3 regions of the Cronobacter condimenti 1330 genome follow, and region 1 is predicted to be linked to each of the others. Evidence: predicted binding sites of a transcription regulator. Region 1 holds the regulator's gene; each other region holds the start of a gene.
What was found. Region 1 encodes sigma-54, which starts transcription at its own class of promoters, with help from an activator protein. Its sites were predicted from a motif close to GTTGGCACANNTTTCGCTNT; they were not measured.
Positions count from the first base shown of each region.

Region 2: a site for sigma-54 is predicted at 3,171-3,190, ahead of glnA (glutamate--ammonia ligase). Genes of this name have one in related genera too.
Region 3: a site for sigma-54 is predicted at 2,568-2,587, ahead of norV (anaerobic nitric oxide reductase flavorubredoxin). Genes of this name have one in related genera too.

Region 1 is NZ_CP012264.1:453,310-458,994, forward strand. Features, by position in the region: gene rapZ (RNase adapter RapZ) at 1-571, opposite strand, end outside; gene ptsN (PTS IIA-like nitrogen regulatory protein PtsN) at 636-1,121, opposite strand; gene hpf (ribosome hibernation promoting factor) at 1,204-1,491, opposite strand; gene rpoN (RNA polymerase factor sigma-54) at 1,514-2,953, opposite strand; gene lptB (LPS export ABC transporter ATP-binding protein) at 3,051-3,776, opposite strand; gene lptA (lipopolysaccharide ABC transporter substrate-binding protein LptA) at 3,783-4,340, opposite strand; gene lptC (LPS export ABC transporter periplasmic protein LptC) at 4,309-4,884, opposite strand; gene kdsC (3-deoxy-manno-octulosonate-8-phosphatase KdsC) at 4,881-5,447, opposite strand; gene kdsD (arabinose-5-phosphate isomerase KdsD) at 5,463-5,685, opposite strand, start outside.
Region 2 is NZ_CP012264.1:4,308,784-4,314,468, reverse strand. Features, by position in the region: gene glnG (nitrogen regulation protein NR(I)) at 1-417, opposite strand, end outside; gene glnL (nitrogen regulation protein NR(II)) at 426-1,475, opposite strand; gene glnA (glutamate--ammonia ligase) at 1,674-3,083, opposite strand; gene typA (ribosome-dependent GTPase TypA) at 3,462-5,285, shown strand; gene ompL (porin OmpL) at 5,367-5,685, opposite strand, start outside.
Region 3 is NZ_CP012264.1:2,891,079-2,896,763, forward strand. Features, by position in the region: gene norW (NADH:flavorubredoxin reductase NorW) at 1-1,092, opposite strand, end outside; gene norV (anaerobic nitric oxide reductase flavorubredoxin) at 1,096-2,529, opposite strand; gene norR (nitric oxide reductase transcriptional regulator NorR) at 2,687-4,201, shown strand; gene AFK62_RS13195 (SulP family inorganic anion transporter) at 4,299-5,685, shown strand, end outside.

The DNA of each region.
Region 1 (5,685 bases):
AGTGCGGGTTTGGCAGAAAGCGCACATCAAAAACATAATCAGCATCGATAGGGATGCCGTGTTTAAAGCCGAAGGATTCAAACACCATCGTCAGTTCACGCTCTCGTTTGCCGAGCAGCCGCGTGCGCAGCATTTCCGCCAGTTCATGCACTGACATTTCCGAGGTGTCGACGATGAGATCCGCGCGCGATCGCAGCGGCTCCAGGAGATCGTTTTCTTCATCGATGGCGCTTTCCAGCGACAGGTTTTTACTGGAGAGCGGATGCAGACGACGCGTGTCGCTGTAGCGGCGAATCAGCGTATTGCGATCGGCGTCGAGGAACAACAGTTGCGGAGAAAACGCATCAGGCAGGCTATTCATCGCCTGTTCAAATACCTCCGGGGATTCTGGCATATTGCGCACATCAATACTGACTGCCGCGGATATCTGCCGGTCTGACAGCGTGCGCGCCAGGTCAGGCAGCAACACAACGGGCAGGTTATCGACGCAGTAGAACCCCATATCTTCCAGCGCGCGCAGGGCGACTGATTTCCCTGACCCTGAACGCCCACTGACGATCATCAGAACCATCTGCTGTTTCTCCACACTTCAGACCGGCTAACCGGTGCTTCCTGGATTGTGCCTTTCAGCACGGTCATTCACTCTCTTCACTGGTTTCAGTGATTATCTGATAGAGCTCTTCATCGGTTTGCGCGGCGCGCAGACGACGGCAAATCGTTTTGTCCGCCAGCCTTTTCGCCACCAGCGACAGCGTATGCAGATGCGTTTTAGTTTGATCTGCCGGCACCAGCAGCGCGAAGAGTAAATCTACGGGCTGGTTATCAATAGCGTCAAAAGGAATCGGCGTTTCGAGCTGTACGAAAACACCTACGGCGCGCAGCGTGTCCTCTTCCAGTTTGCCGTGCGGAATGGCGATGCCGTTACCAATCCCGGTACTCCCCATCCGCTCACGGGTAAGGATCGCTTCAAATACGACCTGCGGCGACAGGCTGAGCTGTTTTGCCGCCAGCTCGCTGATAATTTCCAGGGCGCGCTTTTTGCTCTGGCAGTGTACGCCGCTGCGGGTGCATTCCTGGTTTAAAACATTGCTCAATGGCAGAGCGGAATCATTATTCATCATAATTTCACCTAAGCGTTTTCTGGTGCGACGGCTCGTCGTACGGGCCGCGAGCCGTCGGTGTCCCAGCGAAACGCCCGGACAATTAATGTTGTTTCAGTTTATCTTTGTGTTTAGTGAGCTGCCGCGTCAGTTTATCAATCAAACCGTCGATGGCGGCGTACATATCCTGGCCTTCCGAACTGGCATGCAGCTCCCCGCCGTTCACATGCAGGGTGGCGTCGGCGACTTGCGTCACCTTTTCCACCTTCAGCACAATATAGACCTGATTAATCCTTTCGAAATACTGTTCCAGCTTGGCGAACTTGGTCGTGACGAACTCGCGCAGCGATTCAGTGATTTCGACGTTATGTCCTGTGATGTTGAGCTGCATAGTGTCTTCCTTATCGGTTGGGTCAGACCAGCTGTTTGCGCTGATTTGACGGCGGTATGGATAAAGACTCTCGATACTTCGCAACGGTACGGCGGGCCACCATGATCCCTTGTTCTGACAGCATAGACGTCAGCTTGCTGTCGCTTAGGGGTTTCGCGGGGTTTTCCGCTGCAATCAACTTCTTCACCAGCGCGCGAATAGCCGTAGACGAGGCTTCGCCGCCGCCCTCGGTGTTTACGTGGCTTGAGAAGAAATACTTTAATTCGAAAATGCCGCGCGGGCTGTGCAGATATTTTTGCGTGGTGACGCGGGAGATGGTGGATTCGTGCATTTCTACCGCCTGGGCGATATCGGCGAGCACCATCGGCTTCATATACTCTTCGCCCTGCTCGAAGAACGCCTGTTGCTGTTCGACGATACAACGGCTGACGCGCAGCAGCGTGTCGTTACGGCTCTCCAGGCTTTTGATAAGCCATTTTGCTTCTTGCAGGTTGCTGCGGATGAACTGGTTATCTGATTCATTGCGCGTGCTGTTAGACATCGCGGCGTACTGCTGATTGATTTTGAGGCGCGGAATGCTGTCGGAATTAAGCTCGACGCTCCAGCGTTCGTTATGCTTGCGCACCAGCACGTCGGGAATGACGTATTCCGGCTCGCCAGTCTGGATCGACTGCCCGGGGCGCGGATCGAGCGACTGGATCAGATTCACCGCCTCTTTCAGCACCTCTTCTTTCAGCCGCGTAACACGCATCAGACTGCGGAAATCGTGATTAGCTAACAGATCGAGATGATCGCTGACAATCTGGCGCGCCTGCGCAAGGAAGGGTGTTTCGGCGCTGAATTGTGACAGCTGGATTAACAGGCAGTCGCGCAGATCGCGAGCCGCGACGCCAACAGGGTCGAAACGCTGTACGCGCTTGAGGACGGCTTCTATTTCTTCTGGGCCGATGTCGCCATCGCTGTCGCCCATGCCGTCGAGAATATCCTGCACTGAGACGGTGAGGTAACCCGTATCATCTACCGCGTCGACAATCGCCGTAGCGATTGCGCGATCGGTGTCCGTAAAAGGGGTCAGCTGCACCTGCCACATCAGGTAATCCTGAAGACTTTGCGTGGTTTCGCCCTGATAGACGGGAAGCTCGTCGTCGATGTAGTCGGCGCCGGTGCCTGACGGCGTTCCCGCGGTATAGATCTCGTCCCAGCTCGCATCAAGCGGCAGCTCGTCCGGCATCTCTTTTTGCTCCAGCGCTTCGGCGGTATCCAGCCCTTCGCTGTCGCGTGTTTCCTGAGTGGCAATTTCGTCGTGAATGTCGGTTTGCTCAAGCAGGGGATTACTTTCCAGCGCCTGTTGCAGCTCCTGCTGGAGCTCCAGCGTAGACAATTGCAACAAGCGGATGGCCTGCTGCAACTGCGGCGTCATGGCGAGCTGTTGGCTAAGCCTTAGTTGCAAACCTTGCTTCATATTCAGAGCAAAAATCCTCAGGTGTAAACGTCAAATAAGACCTGTTGCGGCGCGGCGCGCAAGGTGGCGCGCCGTTTCCGCCTGTTGCTCTACCCTATCAGAGTCTGAACTCTTCCCCAAGATATACGCGCTTAACCTGTTCATCCTGAAGGATGTCGTCAGGCGTGCCGTGGGCGATCAGATGGCCCTGACTGACGATATAAGCGCGTTCGCACACGGCGAGCGTTTCACGCACGTTATGGTCGGTGATCAGCACGCCGAGGCCGCTGTCACGCAGATGTTCAATGATGCGTTTGATGTCGATAACCGAAATCGGGTCGACACCCGCGAACGGTTCATCAAGCAGAATAAATTTCGGGTTAGCCGCCAGCGCGCGGGCGATTTCCACACGACGACGTTCACCGCCGGAGAGCGATTGGCCAAGGCTGTCGCGCAGGTGGTCGATATGAAACTCTTCCATCAGCTCTTTGGCGCGGTCTTCACGCTGTTCAGTGCTGAGATCGTCCCGGATTTGCAGCACGGCCATCAGGTTGTCGTAAACGCTCAGGCGGCGGAAAATCGACGCTTCCTGCGGCAGGTAGCCGATACCACGGCGCGCACGCGCGTGTAACGGCAGCAGGCTGATATCGTCTTCATCAATGATGATGTTACCAGCGTCACGCTGCACGATGCCTACCACCATGTAAAAGGTGGTGGTTTTGCCCGCGCCGTTCGGGCCAAGCAGGCCGACTATCTCGCCCGAATTTACCGTCAGGCTGACATCTTCCACTACGCGGCGGCCTTTGTAGGCTTTCGCCAGGTTTTTCGCAATGAGTGTTGCCATAAGGGGTTAGTTGCTCTTGTTCTGGTTCGGTGCCTGAGCGGCGCCGTCTTTATTTTGCAGCTGCGACGGCACCAGTACGGTGGTCACACGTTTACCTTTCTCGCTGAATGCCTGCATCTTCTGCTCTTTGACGAGATAGGTGATTTTGTCGCCCTTGATATTGCTGTCGAGCTGCTCAAGGTAGGCATCACCGGTCAGCACCACAAAATCATTTTGCAGTTCATAGTGCATCGTAGAGGCATGGCCTTTCACCGGTTTGCCGTTATCCTGCATCTGATAAAACGTGGCCGGTTTGCCATAACCGTCAATGACTTCTTTGCCTTTTTCGCCAGCGGGGCGCGTCACGACAACTTTATCGGCATTGATTTTAATCGTGCCCTGAGTCACCACGACGTTACCCGTGAAGGTTACCACGTTACCCTGCATGTCCAGAGACTGCTGGTCAGATTCGATATGGATAGGCTGTTCGGTATCGCCCGTCAGCGCGAGTGCCGGGAAGCCTGCTGCCAGCAGCGTACTGGCCAGTACGAGATTAAGGCTGAGTTTGTTTATTCTGGATTTCATAGGAGGTTCTAACCTTTTCAATCAGCTCGGCATTTTTGCTGCGAAGGTTCCCGCGCATTTTCAGGCCGCTGGAATTAAAGCTGGTGCCGTAAAGAGTAACAAGCGTATCAGAGGTAACATCCTGGGTGACCAGGTTTATCTCCGCCTTGTCGGTCGTAATTTTGCGCAACTGTGAATCTGGTGTTAGCGCGTTTACTTCCACATGACCGGTGAGGTAGAGCATCCTGTCATTGGTCAGTTTGGCACGATCCGCTTTCACCGACCAGGTCGGCACTTTATTGGTATCGAAGGTTGTCATCACCGGCTGTGTAAACCAGGAGACGCCCTCATCAGAAAAATATTCAACGTGCTGCGCTACCAGGCGATAATTCAGCGCGCCTTCCGGGCTATAGACCACCGTGTTTGACTGCTCGCTCTGGTAAGTCGGCTCGTTGCTGTTTACTGTCAGCGGGCCGCCTTCATCCTGATCGGCAAGGTTAATGCCAATCAGCACCAGCGCGGCTAACGCCAGCAGGATGATTATCCAGCGTCTGGTCTTACTCATATGGATTGCCCTATGGCCTCATCTAATTTTCCCTGCGCCAACAGCAGGAGATCGCAGACTTCGCGCACTGCGCCGCGCCCGCCAGGAATTTGGGTGACGTAATCGGCCTTCGGCGTCAGAAGCGGATGCGCATCTGCCACCGCGACGCTAAGGCCGACCTGCGCCATGACAGGCCAGTCAATTAAATCATCGCCGACATACGCAACATTTTCTGGAGAAAGCGCCAGTTTTTCTAGCAGCTGCCGGTAGGCGATGAGCTTATCAGATTGCCCCTGGTAGAGATGCGTAATGCCGAGCGTCTCGCAGCGGTCTTCAAGCAGTTTCGCTTTGCGTCCGGTAATGATGGCGACCTCAATACCGGAAGTCAGCGCGCAGCGAATGCCGTAGCCGTCGCGCACGTTAAAGGCTTTTAGCTCTTCGCCGCTGTTGCCCATATAAATCAGGCCGTCGGACATCACGCCGTCGACATCAAGAATCAGCAGGCGGATTTGCGCCGCATGCTCAATGATCTGCGCGCTCACCGGCCCGTAACAGGTAGAGATGGCGCCATCAGGGTTACTCATTAAACCTTTCCTTTGTTACACCACGCCTGCGCGCAGCAAATCATGCATATGTATCACACCGCGCAACTGGTCGCCATCAGCCACCATGACGGAAGTAATGTGGCGCGACTGCATCAGGTTAAGCGCATCGACGGCAAGCGTACCTGGCCGTACACGAATACCGCCTGGCGTCATGACATCAATAATCTTCATCTGGCTCAGGTCACCTCCCATATCGAAAACGCGGCGCAGGTCACCA
Region 2 (5,685 bases), 490 kb from region 1:
GTCGGTCGTCGGGCCAAAGACCTGCGCGCTGCGCGGCTGCTGCTGCTCCTGATAGTGGCTAATGGCGCGCTCGACCAGCGCCACCGCCTCGTCGATATCAAACGGTTTTGGCAGATAATCAAACGCGCCCTGCTGATAGGCGCTGACCGCAGCGTCGAGATCCGAATGCGCGGTCATAATGATGACCGGAAGCATCGGGTGGCGCTGTTTAATCTGTTTTAGCAGCGTCAGGCCGTCCATACCCGGCATTCGAATATCCGACAGCAGCACGTCCGGGGTTTTCGTGCTCAGCGCGTCCAGCACCTCGTTGCCGCTCTCAAAGGTGGTGCAGCTTAAGCCTGCTCCGGTGAGCGCGCGCTCAAGCACCCAGCGAATGGAGCTATCGTCATCGACGATCCAGACAATCCCTCGTTGCATAATCACCTCTATTTCCGAATAGGCAGGAAGACCGAGAATTCGGTATGGCCTGGCCAGCTGTTAAATTCGATTTTTCCCGAATGCTGATCGATAAGATTCCGGGCGATGGAAAGCCCAAGGCCGGTGCCGCCTTCGCGGCCACTGACCATCGGGTAAAACAGTGTGTCCTGCAGGTGCGCGGGAATACCCGGCCCGTTATCTTCCACATCGATGCGCGCCGCCAGGCGATAACGCACGCCGTGCAGCGTAAGCTGAAACGCGGTGCGGGTGCGCAGGGTAATCTCGCCGCCCTCGTCGCCAAGCGCCTGGAGGGCGTTACGCACGATATTCAGCAGCACTTGTTCTATCTGGTCCGGGTCGTGCGTGAATTCCGGCAGGCTGGGGTCGTAGTCACGCAAAAGCCGGACGTTGTCGGGAAGCTCCATCGACACCAGTTTCACCACGCGTTCCGCCACTTTATGAATACTTTCGGTGACGTGCATACCCGGCTGTTGCGGCCCTAACAGGCGGTCCACCAGGTTACGCAGGCGATCGGCCTGTTCAATGATGACTTTGGTGTACTCCGTCAGCGACGGATCGGGCAGCGCGCGGGTGAGCAGCTGCGCTGCGCCGCGAAGACCACCGAGCGGGTTTTTGATTTCATGCGCCAGGCCGCGCACCAGATCGCGCGCGGCGACTTGCTGGGCATGCTGGAGTTGTTCCTGGCTTAAACGTCGCTGATTATCCATCGGGGCCATTTCCAGCAGGATCAGGCCTTCCGGCAGACGTTGCGCCGTCAGGGAAAGAATATGCGAGCGACCGTCGATCACCAGCGTCACTTCGTTATCGGTAAATCCCTGGCCTGCGTTCAGGCTTTCCTGCATCAGGCTGATATTAAGGGAAAAATAACTCAGCAGCTCCGGTAAAGGCGTGCCGTAAAGCTTACGTGAACTTTGCGCGAGCAACTGCTGCGCCGCCGGGTTGGCGTAATGCACTGCCAGGTCATCGTCGACCAGCAAAATGCTATTGATTAATGCGTTAAGGATCTGCCCAGCATCGGGCAGCGTGCCTGTTGCCATCCAGCAGTCCCCCAGGTTTTGCACCATTTTAGTGCAGTATAGCGTTTTAACGACCAAAAAAGCGTTAAAACCAGTTACGGGTGGTGAAAAAAGCCCATCCGAAGATGGGCTAAAGTTTCCACGGCAACAAAAAAACAGTGACGGATTTCACGCAGTGGCGACAACCTGAAATCCGTGGGCTATCAACTTCAAAAAAAATTAAACGCTGTAGTACAGTTCGAACTCAACCGGGTGCGGCGTCATGCGAACGCGGTCGTTCTCTTCGATACGCAGCGCGATGTAAGCATCAATAGCATCGTCAGTGAACACGCCGCCTGCGGTCAGGAACTCACGGTCCTGATCCAGCGCCTGGAGGGCTTCTTCCAGAGAGCCGGCAACCTGCGGGATCTCTTTCGCTTCTTCCGGCGGCAGGTCATACAGGTTTTTGTCCATCGCTTCGCCCGGGTGGATCTTGTTCTTAATACCGTCAAGACCCGCCATCAGCAGAGCAGCGAAGCACAGGTACGGGTTAGCTGCCGGGTCCGGGAAGCGCACTTCGATACGACGCGCTTTCGGAGACGCAACCACCGGAATACGGATGGACGCGGAGCGGTTACGCGCGGAGTAGGCCAGCATTACCGGCGCTTCGTAGCCCGGCACCAGACGCTTGTAGGAGTTGGTGGTCGGGTTAGACAGGGCGTTGATGGCTTTCGCGTGTTTGATGACGCCGCCGATGTAGTACAGCGCCTGCTCAGACAGACCTGCGTACTTGTCACCAGAGAACAGGTTGGTACCGTTCTTGGACAGGGACATGTGGCAGTGCATACCGGAGCCGTTATCGCCGAACATCGGTTTTGGCATAAAGGTCGCAGTTTTACCGAAACGGTGTGCGACGTTATGCACGACATATTTGTAGATCTGAATTTCGTCCGCTTTTTTGGTCATGGTGTTGAAGCGGGTTGCCACTTCGTTCTGACCGGCGGTGGCGACTTCGTGGTGGTGCGCTTCAACGACCAGACCCATCTCTTCCATGGTCAGACACATGACAGAACGGATGTCCTGAGAAGAATCCACCGGCGGAACCGGGAAGTAACCGCCTTTCACGCCTGGACGGTGGCCTTTGTTGCCGCCTTCGTATTTGGTGGAGGAGTTCCACGCGCCTTCGATGTCGTCAATGGCGACATGAGAACCGGAGATGGAGCTGCCGAAGCGGATATCGTCAAACAGGAAGAATTCAGGTTCCGGCCCGAACAGAACGGTGTCAGCGATGCCGGTGGAGCGCAGGTACTCTTCTGCACGCTTGGCGATAGAACGCGGGTCGCGATCGTAGCCCTGCATGGTACCCGGCTCAAGGATGTCGCAACGAATAATCAGGGTCGGTTCTTCGTAGAACGGGTCAATGACAGCGGTGGAGGCGTCCGGCATCAGCACCATGTCAGATTCATTGATGCCTTTCCAGCCACCGATGGAGGAACCATCGAACATTTTACCTTCTTCGAAGAAGTCGGCGTTCACCTGGTGGGCTGGGATGGTGACGTGCTGTTCTTTACCTTTCGTGTCAGTGAAGCGCAGATCCACAAACTTCACTTCATGTTCATTCAGCATCGTCAGAACGTGTTCAGCGGACATACTTAACTCTCCCGGATTTGTCATTGTCGTCGTGGTAACGAGGTCTTCAGTACTTATTAAAATTGGCGTTGCCGCCCTGAATTCTTTAAAGCGAAATCTGTGCCAACTTTCAAATCCCCCCAAAAAGGCGCTATCATGCGCGTCATAGTGCAAAAGGGCTGCACCACGATGGACAGATTGCACCAATATAGTGCCTGTGTGTAAAAAACAAGCACTGTGTTGGTGCAATTTACGTTTAATAGCCCTTTTACCGCTGCGTGAAAACGATCACAAAGCCTGGCGACAAGACTTGTTTGCGTCAGATGATTGTGATCCTGTTTAGTCCTTCGATTAATACGTGTACAATAACGCGCTATTTCTAATGCCTGAGGCAAAGTTGTGATCGAAAAATTGCGTAACATCGCCATCATTGCGCACGTTGACCATGGTAAAACGACCCTGGTTGACAAGCTGCTGCAGCAATCCGGTACGTTCGACGAACGTGCTGAAACTCAAGAGCGCGTGATGGACTCCAACGATTTGGAGAAAGAGCGTGGGATTACCATCCTCGCGAAAAACACCGCGATCAAATGGAATGATTACCGTATCAACATCGTTGATACCCCTGGGCACGCCGACTTCGGTGGTGAAGTTGAACGTGTCATGTCCATGGTTGATTCCGTGCTGCTGGTGGTTGATGCTTTTGACGGCCCGATGCCGCAGACGCGCTTCGTGACCAAGAAAGCATTTGCCCATGGCCTGAAACCTATCGTGGTTATCAACAAAGTTGACCGTCCGGGCGCGCGTCCTGACTGGGTTGTGGATCAGGTGTTCGACCTGTTCGTGAACCTCGACGCGACCGACGAGCAGCTGGACTTCCCTATCGTTTACGCGTCTGCGCTGAACGGTATCGCGGGTCTGGATCACTCTGACATGGCGGAAGACATGACCCCGCTGTACCAGGCGATTGTTGACCATGTACCGGCACCGGACGTCGATCTCGACGGCCCGCTGCAGATGCAGATCTCCCAGCTCGACTACAACAACTATGTTGGCGTTATCGGCATCGGCCGCATCAAACGCGGTAAAGTGAAGCCGAACCAGCAGGTCACTATCATTGATAGCGAAGGCAAAACGCGTAACGGTAAAGTCGGTAAAGTACTGGGCCACCTCGGTCTGGAGCGTATCGAGACTGATCTGGCGGAAGCAGGCGATATCATTGCTATCACCGGTCTTGGCGAGCTGAACATCTCCGACACCATCTGCGACCCGCAGAACGTCGAAGCGCTGCCGGCGCTGTCTGTTGACGAACCGACCGTTTCTATGTACTTCAACGTCAACACCTCGCCGTTCTGCGGTAAAGAAGGTAAATACGTTACCTCTCGTCAGATCCTTGACCGTCTGAACAAAGAGCTGGTGCACAACGTGGCACTGCGCGTTGAAGAAACCGAAGATGCTGACGCGTTCCGCGTGTCTGGTCGTGGCGAACTGCACCTGTCTGTTCTTATCGAGAACATGCGTCGTGAAGGTTTCGAACTGGCGGTTTCCCGTCCGAAAGTTATCTTCCGTGAAATCGATGGCCGTAAACAAGAGCCGTTCGAAAACGTAACGCTGGACGTCGAAGAGCAGCATCAGGGTTCTGTCATGCAGGCACTGGGCGAGCGTAAAGGCGACCTGAAAAACATGAATCCGGACGGCAAAGGCCGCGTACGTCTCGACTACGTGATCCCAAGCCGTGGCCTGATTGGCTTCCGTTCTGAGTTCATGACCATGACTTCTGGTACGGGTCTGCTGTACTCCACCTTCAGCCACTACGACGATATCCGTCCGGGCGAAGTCGGCCAGCGTAACAACGGCGTGCTGATCTCCAACGGTCAGGGTAAAGCGGTTGCGTTCGCGCTGTTCGGTCTGCAGGATCGCGGCAAGCTGTTCCTGGGTCACGGTGCGGAAGTTTATGAAGGCCAGATCATCGGTATTCATAGCCGTTCTAACGACCTGACGGTGAACTGCCTGACTGGTAAGAAACTGACCAACATGCGTGCGTCCGGTACGGACGAAGCAACGGTTCTGGTTCCGCCTATCAAGATGACCCTGGAGCAGGCGCTCGAGTTCATCGATGACGACGAACTGGTCGAAGTAACCCCGCTGTCCGTACGTATCCGTAAACGTCACCTGACGGAAAACGATCGTAAACGTGCCATGCGCGGTGCGAAAGAAGAGTAATACGGGATATCCGTAAGCCGGGTCAGCGTTCGCGCCGCCCGGCATGACTTAAAAGCCGCTGAAGATTCAGCGGCTTTTTTATTAGAACGAATACCGTAGCCCTAAGCGAATACGGTACTGCTCGCGGTGATAATCATTCCAGCGGTCCAGCCACTGTAGCTCGACATAGGGCAGCCAGTGCTGATCAAGCTTATAGCGAAATCCATGCGTAATTTCCCAGTGGTGATCTTTCCCGTTTTTACTGTGGTAATCATTGACCCGCTGAAAGAAATGCGGCTCGAACGTATAAGCCAGCTTCTCTGTTACTTTAATATTCCAGTAATTAGCAAATTCGTGCGTGTCGTTTTTATCCATCCTGCCGTTAACGTCCGGCGTATCGTAATTATTATGGTTATAGCGA
Region 3 (5,685 bases), 1.9 Mb from region 1:
ATGATCCTCGCTCACCACAAACGCCCGCAGTACGCCCTCCTCATCTCTGCCACGCGCGATGACACCGCCCGGACCAACGCGCATCTCCCAGTCCAGCCCGCGATTGGCGGTATCCCCCGCAAGATGCAGCGGCATTAGCGGCGTTTTCACTTTAACGAGCATCGCGGGCAGCGTCAGGCTTTGGGCTGCGCCACTCAGGTTTTTTGCAAGCGTCATGGCGCACAACTGCGCCGGTTGCAGGAATGGCAGCAGGCGTCCGCGGATCTCGGCGCAATCGCCGAGGGCATAAATAGCCGGATGACTGGTGGAAAGCCTGTCATCCACCACGATCCCGCGCCGGGTTGCCAGTCCTGCGCTGTGTGCAAGCGTCAGGTCAGGGCGCAGACCAATGGCGCAGACGACCGCATCAACGCACTCCTGATGCCCGTCGGATAACGTCGCGACCAGCGAATCGTGATGACGTGCGAGCGACGCAAGCCCGGTGCTGAGCCGCAGCGTCACGCCATGTTGCGCGAGTACCGTTTGCAGGCGCGCGCTAATTTCCGGCACCAGCACGGTCGAAAGCAGGCTCGTGCTGGTATCGACCAGCGTCACCTTTTTACCGGCGCGATTGAGATCCATCGCAAGCTCGGTGCCGATAAGCCCGCCTCCCAGCAGCAGCACGCGTTTCGCGTCGCGCAGCGCCGCCTCACACTGGCGATACTCCTGCTGGCTATTGAGCGTAAACATCAGCTCGCTGCCGCTCACCGGCGGCAAGACAGCCTGTGCGCCGGTGGCAAGCACCAGATGTTGCCAGGCAAAGCGTCCGGCGCTGGTTTCTACAGTGCGTGTCGCGACGTCAATACCTGTAACCTGCGTGTGCGGGTGTAGCAGTAAATGATTTTGCTCTGCCCAGTCGCCTGCCGTCTGGCGTGTCAGGTCGTCGGCGCGCTGCGCGTTAGTGAAGACATGACTGAGGTCGGGCTTGTTGTACTCATCGCCACTGTCTGAGGCGATAAGCCGGATCGGGCGCGTTTTATCCTGCTGGCGCAGGTTGCGCACCAGCTGGCGGGCGGCAAAACCCGCGCCGATGATAATCAGTTCCTCGCTCATCGTTCAGCCCTCACAGACTTCAAAGACCGATTTGCCGATCCCGCATTCCGGGCAGAGGAAGCTTTCCGGCACGGCATCCCACGGCGTGCCCGGGGCGACATCCTGATTCGGCTCACCCTTCGCCGGGTCGTAGACCCACTGGCAGACGGTGCAGATCATGCACTGCCCTACTGGCTCACCGGGCTCCTGAAAAGCCACGCCGCTCTCTGGGGCGATCGCCTGGGCGCTAACAGGCAGTGGCGAGAGCGCCCACTGACGTGCGATGTCGCGGCCATGCTCGCGGCAGAGTTCCAGCGCGTCGAGATCCGGGCGCCATTTGGCCTTCAGGCTTAGCGACATCTCAAACCCCGCATCCTGCAGGCGGGTCGAGAGCCGGTCTACCGCGCCCCCGCTCCACCCATGGGAGCCAAACGCGCTGGCGCGCTTGTTACGAAAACGCAGCCCGGTCATCTCTTCCACCAGACCTGCGATTTTCGGCATCATAACGTTGTTCATGGTTGAAGTGCCCACCAGCACGCCTTTCGAGCGGAACACGTTGGTGAGAATTTCGTTTTTATCGCTGCGCGCCACATTGAAGATTTTCACCGCCACGCGAGGATCAATTTCCGCGATGCCCTGGGCGATGGCATCCGCCATCAGGCGGGTGTTGTTGGACATGGTGTCATAGAAAATCGTGATGCGATCTTCCTGGTAATCCGCCGCCCACTTCAGATACAGCTCAACGATTTGCGTCGGGTTGTCGCGCCATACCACGCCATGTGACGTGGCAATCATATCGACTGGCAGGTTAAAGCCGAGGATCTCGGTGATTTTCGGCGTCACCAGGCGGCTGAACGGCGTCAGAATATTCGCGTAGTAGCGCTGGCACTGCTCAAACAGCTCGGCCTGATCGACTTCGTCGTTAAAGAGGTGTTCGTCGCAATAGTGCTGGCCAAAGGCGTCGTTACTGAAGAGCACCGCGTCGTCAGTCATATAGGTCATCATGCTGTCTGGCCAGTGGAGCATCGGGGTTTCAACGAAGATCAATTTTTTGCCATTGCCGATATCCAGCGTGTCGCCGGTTTTCACCACGTTGAAGTTCCATTCCGGGTGATGATGATGACCGTTGATAGAATCGATGCCGTTGGCGGTGCAGTAAATCGGCGTGTCCGGGATGCAGTTCATGAGTTCGGAGAGCGCGCCTGCGTGGTCTTCTTCGGCATGGTTGATAATGATGTAATCGATATCCGCCAGATCAATTTCGCTGCGCAGGTTATTCACGAAGTCGCGGCTGAATTTGTGGTCAACCGTATCGATCAGCACATTTTTCTCTTCACGGATGAGATAGCTGTTGTAACTGCTGCCTTTTAAGGTTTTGTACTCGGTGCCATGAAAATCACGCACTTCCCAGTCACGCTGGCCAACCCAAAAAATATTATTTTTAACATGAATGTTCATTGCACGGTTCCTCTGAAATAAATCGATATGCCAGAGGTATTGCAGTTAGCGTGCCAACTTTTAACCTACTGATTATTCATGGTTTATATTTTATAGATTGTCATAATGACTATTATCCATTATTGTTAATTTGACACTCCATTGTGGAATTGACACCATGACGCTCTCTGCCCAGTCTCTCGCCGCACTGGCCATCGACATGCAAAACGGTCTGCCTGGACGCGACCGTTTTACCCGTATGATTGACAGCATCCACCGCCTGCTGCGCTGCGACGCCACCGCCCTGCTCCGCTACGAAAACCGCCAGTTTCGCCCGCTCGCCACGGCCGGTCTCGCGCCAGATGTGATGGGCCGTCGTTTTAGCCTGGCGGCGCATCCGCGTCTGGAGGCTATCGCGCGGGCGGGCGACGTCGTGCGCTTTCCCGCCGACAGCGACCTGCCCGATCCGTACGACGGGCTTATCCCGGAGCGTCAGGAGCTGCACGTCCACGCCTGTGTCGGCATGCCGCTCTTCTCCGGACAGACGCTCATCGGCGCGCTGACGCTTGATGGGATGAACGCGACGCAGTTTGACGCCTACAGCGATGACGAACTGCGTGGGGTGGCAAGCCTTGCAGGCAGCGCGCTGCACAACGCTTTGCTGGTAGAACAACTGGAGAAAACCGCCGCGCCCGTGAGCCGCCTGCCGCCTGGCGTGGAGCCGGACGAGCGTCTGGAAATGATTGGCGACTCCGCGCCGATGCAGCAGCTTAAAAAAGAGATAAGCCTGGTCGCGCCGTCAGATCTTAATGTGCTGGTACTTGGCGAAACGGGCGTCGGCAAAGAGCTGGTGGCGCGCGAGCTGCATGCGCAATCTGCCCGTGTGGCGAACCCGCTGGTGTACGTTAACTGCGCCGCGCTGCCGGAAAGCGTGGCGGAAAGCGAACTGTTCGGCCACGTTAAGGGCGCGTTTACCGGCGCCATTCACGACCGGCGCGGTAAATTTGAACTGGCGGATAACGGCACGCTGTTTCTTGATGAAGTGGGCGAGCTGCCGCTGACGCTCCAGGCAAAACTGCTGCGCGCACTGCAATATGGCGACATCCAGCGCGTCGGCGAAGATAAACTGCTGCGAGTGGATGTGCGTATTGTCGCCGCCACCAACCGCGATCTGCGCGACGCGGTAGCACAGGGCGACTTTCGCGCCGATCTTTACCATCGTCTGAGCGTTTTTCCGCTCCATGTGCCGCCGCTTCGCGAACGCGGTGACGATATCCTGCTGCTGGCGGGATTTTTCTGTGAAAAATGCCGGCTGAAATTTGGCCTGAACCGCGTCGCACTCAGCCCGCAGGCGAGCGCATGGCTGATGGCGCAGCGCTGGTCGGGCAATATCCGCGAACTGGAACATGCTCTCTACCGGGCGATTATCGTAGCGCAGGCCGAGAGCCGCGGCCCTGAATTACTGCTGCTGGCGCACCACTTCGCGCCAGGCCGTAGCGCGCCTGCGCCACTTGAGGTTGCCGCCGCCGCGCCGCCGGTCGAAAATTTGCAGCACGCCACGCGTCAGTTTCAGCGCGACTATATTCAGCGCGCCCTGCAAATTGCCGGCAATAACTGGGCGGCATGCGCGCGTCTGCTGGAGATGGACCCTGGCAACCTGCACCGGCTCGCGCGCAAGCTGGGCCTGAAATGACCCGCAAGGCTGGCGTTTTGCGGCCTTGCTCTGTACCATCGCCCGTCCCTGCCGCCCAAAAAGGCGGCGTCTGATAATAAAACACCTGCAAATACTCATGTCTGATACTCAAAATGCGGCTCGGGCTATCCCTGAGCTTTCTGTAACGCATGTGCTGCGCACACCGCGGCTGTTAATGCGTGAAACGCTGGCGGGCATCCTGACGGCGCTTGCGCTGATCCCGGAAGTTATCTCGTTTTCCGTGATAGCGGGCGTCGACCCGAAAGTGAGCCTGGTGGCGTCTATCGTGCTGTGTTTCAGTATGTCGATTCTGGGCGGTCGCCCGGCGATGGTTACGGCGGCGGCAGGTTCGGTGGCGCTGGTCATCGGCCCAATGGTGCATCAGCACGGCGTCGGCTACATTCTGCCGGCGCTCATCCTCGGCGGGATAATTCAGATCCTGTTCGGGCTGTTCGGTCTCGCACGCATGATGCGCTACATCCCCCGCTCAGTAATGACCGGTTTTGTAAACGCGCTCGGCATCCTGATATTTATGGCGCAGGTGCCGCATGTGTGGGGACAAAGCCAGATGGTCTGGCTGCTCTTCGCCGCCACGCTCGCCATTGTGCTGCTGCTGCCGCGCGTGACCAAAAGCGTGCCGTCGCCGCTGGTGGCGATTGTCGCGGTCACCGTCATCGTCTGGGCGTGTGAGCTGATGCCGCCGACCGTCGGCGATGAAGGCCCCATGGCGCCAGGCCTGCCGGGCTTTAACTCGCTGCTGGTGCCGCTCAACCTGGAGACGCTGCACATCGTCTGGCCATGCGCGCTGAGCATTGCGTTTGTGGGGCTGATGGAGTCGCTGCTGACCGCGCGTCTGGTCGATGACATCACGGATACTCCGTCGAGCAAGCGCCGCGAATGCTGGGCTCTCGGCGTTGCCAATATCCTGAGCGGATTTTATGGCGGCATTGGCGGCTGCGCGATGATAGGCCAGACGGTCGTGAACGTGGAGCTGGGCCGCGCCCGTTCGCGTTTCTCGACCATCGCCGCCGCGCTGGTGCTGCTGCTGATGGTCACCGGCCTCAGCGCCGTGATGGCGCAGATCCCGATGGTGGTACTGGCGGGCATCATGATGGTGGTGGCGGCGAAAACCCTGAACTGGCATAGCATCGCGCCGGCAACGCTCAAGCGGATGCCGCTTTCCGAGACGCTGGTAATGGTCGTGACGGTCATCGCCACCGTGTGGACCGGCAACCTCGCCATTGGCGTTGCGGGCGGCGTACTGTTCGCAATGATGCTGTTCGCCCGCCGCGTTGCCCACGTGGTGCGCGCCGAGCGCGAGGTTATCGATAACGGTGCGGCAGTACGCTACCACGTGCGCGGCCCGCTGTTTTTCGCAAGCAGCAACGATCTCTACGAGCATTTTCACTATGCCGACGATCCGGCGCGCGTCATTATTGATTTAACCCACGCGCAGATCTGGGACGCTTCAACCGTCGCGGCGC